2 regions of the Alteromonas gilva genome follow, and region 1 is predicted to be linked to the other one. Evidence: predicted binding sites of a transcription regulator. Region 1 holds the regulator's gene; the other holds the start of a gene.
What was found. The regulator MetJ, encoded in region 1, represses methionine synthesis genes. The targets are predictions, from matches to a motif close to TAGACGTCTAGACGTCTA.
Positions count from the first base shown of each region.

Region 2: a site for MetJ is predicted at 5,106-5,123, ahead of thrA (bifunctional aspartate kinase/homoserine dehydrogenase I). Genes of this name have one in related genera too.

Region 1 is NZ_JAQQXP010000003.1:95,306-102,192, forward strand. Features, by position in the region: gene metF (methylenetetrahydrofolate reductase) at 1-869, opposite strand, end outside; gene metJ (met regulon transcriptional regulator MetJ) at 1,024-1,362, shown strand; gene OIK42_RS16805 (pyridoxal phosphate-dependent aminotransferase) at 1,506-2,675, opposite strand; gene OIK42_RS16810 (sulfite exporter TauE/SafE family protein) at 2,708-3,529, opposite strand; gene OIK42_RS16815 (TonB-dependent receptor plug domain-containing protein) at 3,703-6,273, opposite strand; gene OIK42_RS16820 (LysR family transcriptional regulator) at 6,766-6,887, shown strand, end outside.
Region 2 is NZ_JAQQXP010000003.1:285,086-291,972, forward strand. Features, by position in the region: gene OIK42_RS17605 (1-aminocyclopropane-1-carboxylate deaminase/D-cysteine desulfhydrase) at 1-247, opposite strand, end outside; gene OIK42_RS17610 (chalcone isomerase family protein) at 377-916, shown strand; gene OIK42_RS17615 (DUF3833 domain-containing protein) at 913-1,446, shown strand; gene OIK42_RS17620 (MAPEG family protein) at 1,481-1,864, shown strand; gene aceK (bifunctional isocitrate dehydrogenase kinase/phosphatase) at 1,882-3,606, opposite strand; gene OIK42_RS17630 (SpoIIAA family protein) at 3,749-4,129, shown strand; gene OIK42_RS17635 (PepSY domain-containing protein) at 4,372-4,890, shown strand; gene thrA (bifunctional aspartate kinase/homoserine dehydrogenase I) at 5,311-6,887, shown strand, end outside.

The DNA.
Region 1 (6,887 bases):
CCCAGCATGTGACAAATTGCATAGCTGAGTTCGCTGCGGTTCAGGGTATAAAAGTGAAAATGTTTCACGCCTTCTTTGGCGAGTACCTTGACCATTTCCATGGCGATATTGGCACCCAGTAAATTACGCGTGGTCTGGTCATCGGCATCGAGCCCTTCGTACAGTTTATGCAACCAGCCAGGCACATGAACGTTGGTAAAACCGGCGAATTTTACCAGGGTCTGGTAGTTCGTTACCGGTAGAATGCCCGGTACGATGTCCAGATCAATGCCAGCGGCGGCGGCACGGTCGCGAAAACGCAAATAAACGCTGGTATCAAAAAAGAACTGTGTGATGGCTTCGCTGGCGCCAGCTTCAGCTTTTCGCTTGAGGTTTAGCAGGTCAAATTGAGCGTTAGGCGCTTCGGGGTGTTTTTCCGGATAGGCGGCAACGGAGATGTCGAAGTCTTCAACCTCTTTGAGCAAGGCGACTAAGTCGGAGGCGTACATATCGGTCTTGTTGACCCCCGGCGGTAAATCACCGCGTAGCGCTACTATGCGGCGAATTCCTGAGTCCCAGTAGTCACGGGCGATTTGCTTTAACTCCGTGGCGCTGGCATCGACACAGGTTAAATGGGGCACTGCCGCCACACCTGTTTGCTGCTGAATACGTTTCACCACGTCGTGAGTCCGATCGCGCTCGCCACTGTTGGCCCCGTAGGTGACCGACATATAAGCAGGCTTTAAAGGCGCCAGGCGTTCCACTGACTTCCAAAGGGTTTTTTCCATGTTTTCGTTACCCGGCGGAAAAAACTCAAAAGACACGTCAATGTCGCGTAATTCTGATAACGATTGATTAAGGGCATCGATTCCCTGCGCGTAAGACACCATGGTATATTCTCAGTTAGCTCAAACGGACGTTTAGACGTCTAAACTAAATAATATATGTCTAGACGTCAAGCAGTTTACACTGCTCAATTGACCTTTTCTGTGGTTTGTTTAGAATTTCTTATAACAATAATGATAGTAAAGCTGGGAATAAAGCATGGCAGAGTGGGACGGAAAGTATATTTACCCGTACGCGGAGCACGGTAAAAAAAGTGAACAGGTTAAAAAAGTCACTGTTTCAATTCCGATCAACGTATTAAAAGTGTTAACCGACGAGAGAACCCGGCGGCAAATTAATAACTTGCGTCACGCCACAAATTCCGAGCTGTTGTGTGAGGCTTTTGTGCATGCCTTTACCGGTCAGCCCTTGCCTGATGATGAGGACTTGCGTAAAGATAATCCAAACCGCATACCGGCTGAAGCACGCCGAATTATGCAGGCGATGGGTATCGATGTGGATCTCAAGGAAAATGAACTGGATAAAGACGCCGACTAAACACGTCTTTGTTCAATAATAAAAAGGCCGCTTTATAGCGGCCTTTTAAGTTTCTGTCGAAAGGTGCGGCCCAGGGACCGGTATTATCAAACCCGGGCTGGTTACCAATGAGGTGGTAATGCGCCTTGGTTTGCTATTTAAAGTTATGCTTTGAGTTTATACATCTCTTCTAATGCTTTTGGCATTGCTGCCGCATATTTCTTAACGTCTTCAATTCGACCAGTACTGACACGTGACCATTGATAATACGTACGGTACTGTCCGCGAATTAACACATCCTGTTGCTCCATTGCCTGGCGGAATGCGTTGGCGTCACCGTCATCACCTAAATTAACAAACACAAAGTTTGTGGTGGATGGCAAAGCAGTCAGGCCATTGGCTTTTACTGCATCAAGGATAATCTCACGGCCTTCTTTGACTTTTTGACGTGAGAAGTCTTTAAACGCTTCATCATTGTAGCTGGCGATGGCCGCGGCTAAGCCTGCCTGGTTAATTGAATATCCACCCAGGCCAAACTTATTGATGAACTCCATATTCTCTTCACTGCCCAGCATGTAACCAACACGCATACCTGCCAGACCGTAAATTTTTGAGAATGTCCGCGCAACAATGATGTTGTGACCTTCATTAATTAACGGAATCATGGAATGCTTAGGGCCATCTTCGATAAGTTCGTTGTAGGCCTCGTCAACTAATACCATGGTTTTCTTCGATGCTTTAATGCAGAACTCACGCAGCTTCTTCGGGTCAAGCAACTTACCGGTTGGATTGTTAGGGTTACACACGTGTACCATGGCAATGTCATCATCGATGGCGGCGTACAGTGCGTCGAGGTCAATATCCAGCTCCGCGGTATTCGGTACGCGAACAATTTCCGGACCGCCCTGACTAATGGGTGCCTTAGAGGTGGTATCCCAGAATAAATCCGGGCCAAGGATTTTACCTTTACTGGTTGCCGCAAAGGCCGCAAAAGCCAGGATCAGGCTTGAACCTGCAGTGATAGAGACATTTTCGGGCTTCAAACCATTTGATTCAGCCAGCATATCACGTAAATACATGCCTGCGCGGTAGGCATAGTAAGCACCGCCCGAGCGGCTTGCCTCAGCAATGGCTTTCAATGCCAGGTCGCTCGGACCATACGGGTTTTCATTGGCGTTCAGCTTTGCTACCCCAGGCGTTGGGCCATACATAATTTGCGGTGACTTCATAGGCTGGGCGGCCAAGCCTGCAGGGGTAATAATACCCGTTGCGCCAGCGGCTGATGCTGCGAGTGAGCCTCCTAAGAAAAGTCGTCTTGATGGATTATAAGTCATTGAGTGTTCCTCTTATTGGAGTATGTGACCGACTATAATGCTTTACTAAACATGGCTACGGACACGATCACCAGGTAAACGCCAAACAAGCGTTTAAGCATTTTTTCGCTAAAACTGTGGGCCATCGATGCGCCTATTGGGGCAGTCATGATGGAACCGATACTAATCGCTATTAAAGCGGGCAGGTTGATGTAACCTACGGTACCAAACGGCATGGTGGCCGGGCTGGCATTGGTCATGAACAAAAAGCCAATGGCGCCAGGTAAGCCTATTAAGAAGCCGACGCCCGCTGCGGTGGCTACCGCTTGCTGAATAGAGCGTTGGCACATGACCATGGTTATGACCATTGGCGTACCGCCACCGATACCCAGCAGGGCTGAAAAGCCGCCGATCACAAATGCCAGCGCGGCTTTGCCAACCCCTGTTGGCATGCTGAAGGTCACCCCTGGGCGAACCACAAAGTCCGGGAACAGGAAGTAGACTGAGTACAACAATACACCGGCAGCAAAGACGATGGTGAGTCCGCCGCTACTGGTATGGTTGGCAATTGCTAAGCCACCTAACACACCCAGCACGATCCAAATAAGCCAGGATTTCAGAATGACAAAGTCAACTGCGCCGCGTTTTTTGTGCGCCAATACTGAGCGTGCACTGGAAATTACGATAGATGCCAAAGAGGTACCTATTGCAACCTTTACCAGTTCGTCAGAGGCAGGGGTAAAAAAAGGAAAGACCGCGAGTAGGGCTGGTACAACAACAAAACCTCCGCCATTACCAAAAAGGCCGGAAGTAATGCCGGCGACAGCGCCCGCTACACACAACGTGAGGACGAACCAGACGAGTTCAATCTCCATAACAACAGTGCTCCACTTGAGTTCAACAATTATAGGTTATTTATTATTATTATAAGGTAGAAATTATAATGTTTTGGGCGGATTGTCGCGTTCATAGCGATGAGTTACCTGAATAAGTCGACCAGCCATTTGGCTGGTCGACGACAGGTTAATTAACTGCGTTGAAGTGCAGTTTAGAAAGAAGCATTAAGCTTCATGTAGTAGAAACCACCTTGCCAGTCAACGATAGAATCAGAGCGGTAGATACGCCCACAACAGGTTTCGCCGATTTCACCTGGATCAGGATAGTTGTCGAACAGGTTGCGTACACCGGCAGATAATGACAACGTATCTGTCAGGAAGTAAGTACCTTCCAGGTCGAACATAAACTCAGGCTCAAAGATCTGAATAGCTGAAACTGTGCTGCCACCTTCAGAGTTTGAATAACCACCAAAGTAGTTCATGCGGGCAGTGAATGACATGTCTTCATAAGCGTGTTTAACAGACAAAACACCACGTGTTTCCGGTAAACCATTGAGGAAGTCATAAACGGCTTCGTTGTTGAAATACACCTGTGGGTCAGAGTTAAATTTCTGCGTACCATAGTTCATCGAACCTGTGATAGTGGTATCACCAGCTTCAGACTCAAAGTTATAGGTAGCAACAATATCAACACCCTGCGTTACTGTATCGAAGGCATTCTGGAAGTAGAATACACCACCGATGGTGTTGGCACCCTGAACACCTGCAGCATCAAGCGCTAAGTAACGCTGGTAAGCGTCATAACCAGCGGCATCCGGGTCGGTGACTTCGGTAGATGACACATCAAGCGTTGAAATCGCATTTACGCGGTCTTCAAGTAAAATACGGTAGAAATCCACAGTTAATGTGAAATCACCGATGTCAGCAGTCGCACCAAGCGTAAAGTTAGTTGATTTCTCTGGCTTAAGTTCTGAAGCACCCAATGCCTGAGCAACTACACTGCCCGCCGGGAACAAACCGGTTGCAACCGGGAAACCATTGGGCAAACGGGTTGATACGTTAGTGGTACCTTGCTGACCAGGAGTAGGCGCGCGGAAACCTGTACCGAATGAAGAACGTACTGCAATTTCATCGGTAACCTGGAAAATACCGGCAATCTTGTAAACAACTTCTGAACCAAAGTCAGAGTAATCTTCATAACGGATAGCCGCCTGGGCAAACAATTTATCTGTGATGTCACCCGAAATGTCACCGTATACAGCGAATGAATCGCGTTCATAGGTGCCAATGTAATCAGCTGAATAACCAGGGAAACCGTTTGAGCCTACACCTACAGCGGTATAAACCGGATCGTTTGGATCGCTACAATCCAAACCGTTAGAGACTGCGGTAGCAACAGCTTCTGCTGAGGCGGTGCCGTCACAGAATCCCCATGGATCGGGTGACGAGTATGGACCTACCCGGTAAGAGTCCGGGTCACCTGCTGAAATCTCGTAAGATTCTTCCATGTAGCTGGCACCAAAGGCCAACACATAAGCGGCCATGTCGTAGGTAAAGTCAGCCTGGAATTGTAATTCGTCGTTGGCTAGATCGCCCGGCTTAAACGAGGTGGGTGAGTCCGGTCCCATTGACGGGTTGATGGTGTTTTTCAGGGTATAAGAAATTTCGTTATAACCGTAACGACCACTGATGTCATAGCCCAAACTTCCGGTCATGCCTTTCAGGCCGCCCACAAAAGAGTAATCGGTGATATCACCAAAGAAACGCGGGGTAAAACCACCTGGGAATTTTTCTAATGGTGTATAAATTGTGCCATCAGGTTCACGCAGATCTTCAATAGTACCGTTACCTGGATAACGGTAGAAGAACGAACCGTCACCTTCACTTTCTGAGTAGTTAGCAAAGGCATACAATTCCATATCATTGCTAATCGCGTAACCACCATTTACAAATACTTTGGCACCGCTGTAATTAGGTTGACCCCAGGGTTGTACCTGCGATGAACCGTGCACTGTGCGTCCTTGCTCTTCTGCGGCGGCGATATATTCAGGTGACTGTTCGTCAACACAGAACCAGCTTTCACAGTACTGCTCACCACGGTAAGTAGCTTTGGAGTCGGTCACCTCAGCAGAGATACTCAGGAAGCCATCATCACCCAGCGAGAAGCCTTTGTTACCGCTAATGGTATATTGCTCACCGTCGCCTTCGAAGTAACGACCAGTGTCCAGTGACAATGAGCCGCCTTCGGCATTGCGTTTAAGCTGGAAGTTCATTACCCCGGCAATCGCATCTGAACCATACTGAGCGGCGGCACCATCACGCAGAACTTCGACGCTGCCAAGAGCGGCGGCAGGAATGGTTGCCAGGTCAGGACCCTGGGTACCGGAGCCACCAATTTCAACTAATGAGGCGCGGTGACGACGTTTGCCGTTTACAAGCACGAGGGTTTTATCCGTTGGCAGACCACGTAATTGCGCCGGACGAATAAAGGTACCACCATCAGAAATTGGCTGACGAGCGATGGTGTAAGATGGAACGAGCGTCATCATAATGTCATTCATATCTGAAGAAGCGACACCATTAATATCTTCGGCGCTGAGTACATCAACCGGAACTGGTGAACTCGTTACAGAGCGAGGTGCACCACGGGCTCCCACAACGGCGATTTTCTCAACGTCTTCTTCCGCGGCTTCTTCTGCCATTACATTGGTAGCAACGGTCATCGATAGCGAATAACCGGCAAGACCTGCCAGTATTGCTGCATTTAATTTTTTGAGTTTCATCATGTGTTCCCTAAATTGTCATATCGCTATGATCTTTTTAAGTGCAACTACGAATGGACGTGAGAAGACGCCTCTGGCTAAAAGTGCCCCAAATTGGTTCGTAATAGCACCAAATTTAAACATTATTTGGACTTAATGAGCGCGTCAGACTTTACTGACAACACTACAGAGACTAAGAAAAGTGCAGCTATTTCCGGAAGAAAAAAGAATATTGAGGGCTATAAGTAAAATATAGAGCTATCATTATTATTCATATTAAACAATGACTTAATCCTCATTTGCTGCAATAAAATATTTTATAAAATATATGCAGATAACAACCTGTTAACACTTGGGTATTAAAACCTGACCATTTGGTGGCATGTAACTTGCTGAATTCGAAGTAGAAATCATTTAATTTCGAAATAATGAATGATTTGTTACAAGCCATTGATTTGCTGTGTTATTCAAAACAGTCGGCAAGTCGCTATCAATCAGTTGAGTAATGCGTAAATGAATTCAAAACAGCTTCAGTATTTTCTTGTGACAGTACAAAAAGGAAGTATTGCCGCTGCAGCGCGTGAGCTTGATATTGCTCAGCCTGCGATCAGTCAGCAACTGGCAAACCTCGAAAG
Region 2 (6,887 bases), 190 kb from region 1:
GCAAGTGATTAGAATAGCCTCCACCAAAACTTATAATGTGGCGTTTTGATGCTGGTCGCTCATGCAAAAATGTATGCAGGACGTCGCTCAGTTTGCGCCATTTATTACCCGATATAATGGGATGGATGAGATCATCACGCTTGATCCACATTGAGACTTTGTTAGCGCCTGGCCAATCCGGGGTAAATGCCGTGAGTGGAGAAGGCAGATTTAATCCCAGGCGCGCAGGCAAATTATCACAAGACATATTGAAGAGCAGTCACATAACAGTTTGATAGGCAGCAGATTAGGGGGGATGGGAGCAAAACGCAATTGCAGTGATCACTAATAGCATCATACCGGTATAAATGATCATATCACTCAGGTAATCAGGACAATGTTAAATAAACTGCTATCGACATCCGCTGCTGCTTTGCTGTTAAGTGTTGCTATGCCAGCCAGCGCTGCTGTTCCGTCATTGGTGACCGATGCGGTACCCAATGCACAACTGGCCGGTCAGGCCCGCTACTCTTATTTATTCTGGGATGTATACGACGCGGCATTGTACGCGCCGCAGGGACGCTGGCATCAGACCCGGCCGTTTGCGCTGACACTGACTTATCTGCGCGATTTTGACGGTGCTGAAATTGCCGAGCGCTCGGTCAAAGAAATGCGCGCCCAAGGGTTCAGCGATAACGAAAGTTTACAGCGCTGGCAAAAAGCGATGACAGAGTTGTTTCCCGATGTCTCCGAAAACGACACTATCGCCGGCGTTGCGACTGCCGCAGGCACGTCGCGGTTTTACTTCAATGGTGAGTTTCTGGGTGAAATAGAGGAGCAGGCTTTTACCGAATGGTTTTTCAACATCTGGCTAGGTCCGAAGACCACTGAGCCGGATTTCAGAGCTAAACTACTTAATCTCAAGGAGGCCTCATGAGCCGCATAGCACTAGTATTGTTGGGTATTTTATTGTTGGGCGGGTGCAGCGCATCCATTGATGGTTCAAGCTATACCAGCCAAACCCCGGCGTTATCGCTGGAACAATTTTTTGACGGCAAGGTAAAAGCGTGGGGCATAGTGCAAAATCGCTCTGGTGATGTCGTTCAGCGGTTTACGGTGGATATACAAGGCCGAATGGATGGCGATACACTGATACTGGATGAAACATTTCACTACGAGGTGGGCGACGGCCCCGATAAGCGGGTTTGGCGTATTACGCCAACCGGTAACGGTGAATATGATGGTGCTGCCGGTGATATACTTGGCACCGCCAAGGGCGTATCCTATGGCAATGCGTTCAATTTTCGCTACGAGATGGATTTACCGGTGGATGATACCACCTATCAGGTCGCCTTCGACGATTGGTTCTGGGCATTTGAAGACGGCACGTTAATGAATCGCTCGTACGTTAAGAAGTTTGGACTGGTAATGGCGGAAGTGACTATTTTTATGCAACAACAGCCATAAACTAACAACTCAACATGACTCAGGGATGTAATGAATGACCATATTTATACTGTGCTTACTGCTCGTTTGCGTAATGCCGTTTCTGGCTAAGATCCCCCTTGCCTGGGCAATGCAACAACAAGACGGGTATGATAACCACCATCCGCGTGCGCAGCAGCAGGCGCTGACAGGCTTCGGCGCCCGCGCGAATGCTGCACATTATAACTGTTTTGAGGCTATCACCTATTTTGCGCCCGCGGCATTAACCGTGCTGGCACTGTCATCAATTGGCGCACTGCACATGTGGTTAGCGGTTGCCTTTGTTGTGCTCAGAGTGATTTATCTGTTTTGCTACTGGTATGACATCGACAAGGTACGTAGCCTTTGCTTTATTGGCGGGCTCGGCATTAGCGTAGCGCTGTTTTTATCGGTTTTGTAACAGCACGTTGGTAAATTTTAGTCTTCTCTGTGGTGACGAGGGAAACGCCGTGACCGGGGATAGGGGGTAAAGTTATGAATAGCGCCATTTGCCACTTTTTGTTGAGTGCGTTGCCAATACTCCGGTGTCATCAGATCACCATGGAGCGCTTTCAGCATTGCCTTAAACGGGCGCTTACCCACTATGAAGTGTTCAAACTGTTCGGGGAATACGTCATTGGGTGCCACCGACAGAGTATCTAAGGCATAGGGGTCATCGCTCACCGGCAACCGACGGAAGTGACGTTCGTGCATCAGGCAGATTTCATCGTAATCATAAAAAATAACGCGGCCGTTGCGGGTAATACCAAAGTTTTTATGCAGCATGTCGCCGGGAAAAATATTCGCCAGTGCAATTTGTTTAATACAGGTACCTAAATCGTCGATAGCGTCCTGCAGTTTTTGCGGATCGGTCTCCTGCTGTAGGAAGATATTCAGCGGTGTCATTTTCCGCTCAATGTAGAGGTGTTTGATAATCAGCTCGTCGGCGGTTAGCTCAATACTGCTCGCGCAGGTTTCCTGCAGCTCATTGAGCAATTCGCTGCCAACGCGCGCAAGCGGCAGGCGAAAATTAACATATTCATGGGTGTCTGCCATACGGCCAACGCGGTCTGACATCTTAACCAGCTTGTAGCGGTCAACCACGTGTTCGCGGGTTATTTTTTTGCTCTCGCCAAATTCGTCTTTAATGATCTTAAACACCACCCCATAAGATGGCAGGTGAAATACCATCATGACTAAACCGCGGATCCCCGGTGCGACTTCAAACATATCGTCAGACTGAGCCAGGTGGGTTAAAAAGTTACGATAAAACGCCGTTTTGCCGTGTTTGTAGTGGCCCAGCGCTATAAACAGTTCAAACACTTTTTTGTTAGGCATTAGTTCATGTAAAAACGCCACCAGTTCGCTGGGATACTGGGTGTCGGTCATAAAGTAACTGCGCGCAAAGCCAAAAATAATACTCAGATCATGGCGTTGGGTGAGCAATGCATCTACAAACAACTGATGTGTGTCGTTGGTATGTAATGCAATGACGAAAGGCAGCGTACGGGTTGGCATACAGATCCGCCCAATCAGGTATGCTGCCTGACCACGGTAGAATACTGATTTGAGCATTTCAACGGCGGCAACACTGGCCAGTGCAGAGTTGCTCAGACGCTGTCGCAAGGCCTTGTCCAAGCGCTGCATATCCCGCTCGCGATCTTCAAAGTCAATTTTGAAGCGGTAGCAGGAAAATATGGACTCGTACATTTCCCTCACGGTGGTTGTGGTGTCAAAACTGTGGATCACTTTGTGGCGATCCTGACCTGCCAGAAAACAGCGGCTGGAGAGCACAAACATGACATCATTGTTGATGGACTTATGCCGAAAAACCTTACCTATTACCGAATTGTAAAACGTCTCAGCCAGTTCGTACTGGGGGTGGTTTTCAATAAGTGCCGCATACGCTTTTTTAAGCTGGTGCCAGAAATCGGCATCGTTGCGGTGTACCATAATTTGTTCGTAGAGTTCGGCAACGGCGTCTGCAAGGCTTTGTTCATACAACGTAATGCGCTCTTTTGAGGCTGCCAGTACGTGTTGCCACTGACCCTTTTCAAACCGCTCCTTGGCACCCCGGGTAACACGGCTAAACCAACGATAATTTTTGTCAAAGCTGATCATTATCTGGTAGGCCATTTTTTTTACTTGTGCCTGGTCTGCCACGGTATTAACCCTGTTCTTTGCTCGTGCTAATACGATAGCACAGACGAATCTGCGCGCTAGGCAGTTTGCCGTGACATTGACATAAATCAGTATGAATGATCGTGCTCTGGCTTACACTCAGCACGGTACACAGGAGGAACACATGAACAAAGTAGCACACGGTATATCAATTGGTATTGAGCGAATCGATAACACTTTATATGTGTCGATGAAGGCCATCGGTAAACTGACCCACCGCGACTATGAAGCCTTCACCCCCCTGCTGGAGGGGGCTCTGGCGAGTATCGCATCACCGCAAATCAGGCTGCTATTTGATGCCACCGAGTTTACCGGCTGGGAAATGCGAGCGGCCTGGGATGACTTCAAAATAGGTTTGCGTCACGGCAGCGAATTCAGCAAGGTAGCGATAGTCGGCCAGGAAAACTGGCAGGCGCTGATGGCCGCCATTGGCAACTGGTTTGTCAGTGGTGAAGTTGTTTTCTTTACCGACACCCAGTTGGCACTTAACTGGTTGTGTGAATAATCTGACAGCCTGGTTGCAGTGATGCCTGTAGCTAAGGGTAATCGATGCCCCGACGCGGGCAACACACGCGCGTGGGTGGCCAGTATATTACCGGGCCTGACGGCGCACCGCGCCTTTTACCGTTAAGTTGTGCAAATTAATTGTATTCGCTGCTGATTTTTCGGCAGAATAGCGACAAATTATAATAGTGACCGTGAGGTGAGCGACTCACCCTGCGAGCAATCATCATCATGAGGGAAACAATGGCGTCGCCGAAATTTCACAATACGTTAAGACAATATCACCGGTGGGTGGGTTTTTTTCTGGCCGGTATTATGGCTGTTTATGCACTAAGTGGTGTATTGCTCATTTTTCGTAAAACCGATTTTCTGAAGTTTGAACAGGCGTCATACCGTCAGTTGGAATCCGGACTGAGCGGCAAAGCCCTGGGCGAACAGCTGCGAATTCGGGGCTTTGAAGTGGAAGAGGACACCGACGGAGTGATTACTTTCGCCCAGGGCCGCTACAACAAGCAAAGTGGCGAAGCGATGGTGCTTAACAAGGATTATCCGTTTCCATTAAATAGAATGGTTAAGTTACACAAAGCCACTACCAGTAGTCCGTTGTTTATTATGAATATCGCCTTTGGCGTAGGCTTGTTATTCTTTGTTGTGTCTGCCTTTTTAATGTTTTTACCCCGTGCTTTACCGTTTAAAAACGGCCTTAAAATAGCGGGGGTAGGGTTTGTGTTTGCGGTACTGGTCGTGTTGTTCGGCAGTTAAGCGCATGTTGCCTGGCCCCGGCTTAATTGTGGTGCGATTGATGAATAGCGAATCCTGCAACACTCTATGGGGCTGTTGTACCCAGAAGTATCAATGGCAAAGATGGCGCTGGAAGTAGCGGCCTTTGTCGTGATATTATGCGCGACCAAAATAAAGATTCCCGCCCGTAGATGGCAAGGGAACGGTCTTAAAATTGTGCAATGGCTGTTGACATATAGACGTCTATACGGCAAATTGACCACATGAAGACGATAATGAGCACCACCGGCATGATTATTACCACCTCTTTGAGGGCGGTCGCTGGCTAGTGCGCGTAAGCAAACAGACATCGAAAGCCCGCCCTGACAAGAGCGGGTTTTTTTTTGCGATAAAAAAACGAGGGGCGGTTAGCCCACAACCAATGCAGTCAAGGAGCATTCAATGAAAGTCTTAAAGTTTGGTGGTTCATCTCTGGCCGATGCACAGCGTTATTTGCGAGTGACTGAGATTAGCCTGACGACCCACCAGGCAAACGGCGCCGCTGTTGTGTTGTCGGCTCCGAAAGGCGTGACGAACGCGTTGGGCGAACTGTGTGAACAAGCGGCTGCAGGTGAAGATTACCTGCCGTTGTTCGAACAGTTAAATGACAAACTGACCGGCATTGCCAGCGAATTAAATTCTCAGCTTGAAGGCTTTGCCTATGAGCCTCTCAGCCAGTTTATTGATACCCGCTTAGCCGATCTTAAAAAGCAATTGCAGGGCATTGCGTTACTGGGGTGCTCTCCTGATCCCGTGACAGCCGGTATTATGAGCCTGGGCGAATATGTCAGCGTTAACTTGTTCAGTGCTATTTTAACTGCAAAAGGAATCGCTAATCAGGTGCTCGACCCCGTCGACTACGTGATTGCCGATGGCAACTATCTCGACAGTATTGCCGATGTAGCCTTAAGTAAGGCGAACTTCAGCGAAGTGGTCACTGACGGCAGTGCATTATTGATTATGCCAGGCTTTGTGGCGGCCAACGAACTGGGCGAAAAAGTCACCCTGGGCCGCAATGGGTCAGATTACTCTGCGGCCATCCTCGCGGCCTGTATAGATGCAGAGTGCTGTGAAATATGGACCGATGTGGATGGTGTGTATAACGCCGATCCAAATCAGGTTGAAGGCGCTGTATTACTCGACAAACTAACCTACCAGGAAGCCATGGAGTTGTCCTATTTCGGGGCGAAAGTATTGCACCCGAAAACCATCGGCCCCATTGCGCAGCATCATATTCCGTGCTTAATTCGTAACACCTTAAATCCCAGTGCGCCGGGCACATTAATCAGTAATGAAGCCAGTACTACCTGGACCAGTGTTAAAGGTATTTCGCAGCTCGATAACATTACCATGTTCAATGTTGCCGGACCGGGAATGAAAGGCATGGTGGGCATGGCCAGTCGCGTTTTTGAAGTCATGTCCAATGCGCATATATCGATTAGCCTGATCACTCAGTCAAGCTCTGAATACTCCATTAGTTTTTGTATATCCAGCAAAGACGCTTCGCGCGCCCTGACATTACTTGAAGATGCCTTTGTATTAGAACTTCAGAATCAGTTGCTTGACCCGATTGAAGTTCGCCACGAACTCGCCATCGTGACCCTGGTAGGGGATGGCATGCGCCACACCAAAGGGTTGGCAGCGCGCTTCTTCAACTCGCTGGCGCAGGCGCGGGTGAATAATATTGCAATCGCGCAGGGCTCATCAGAGCGGTCTATTTCGACTGTGATAGAAGCCAAACGCGCTAAAAAAGCGGTTAAGGTTATTCACCAGAACTTCTTCTCTGATTTGCATACCATCGACATTTTCCTGGTCGGTTGTGGTGTGGTAGGCGCTGAGTTACTGGCGCAAATAGCCAAGCAGCAGCCAACCTTGTTAGCACGCAATATTCAGGTGCGGGTCTACGGTATTGCGAACAGCCGTAAATTATTACTCGACGCTCAGGGTGTTGACGTTGATGGTGACTGGAAGTCGCTGCT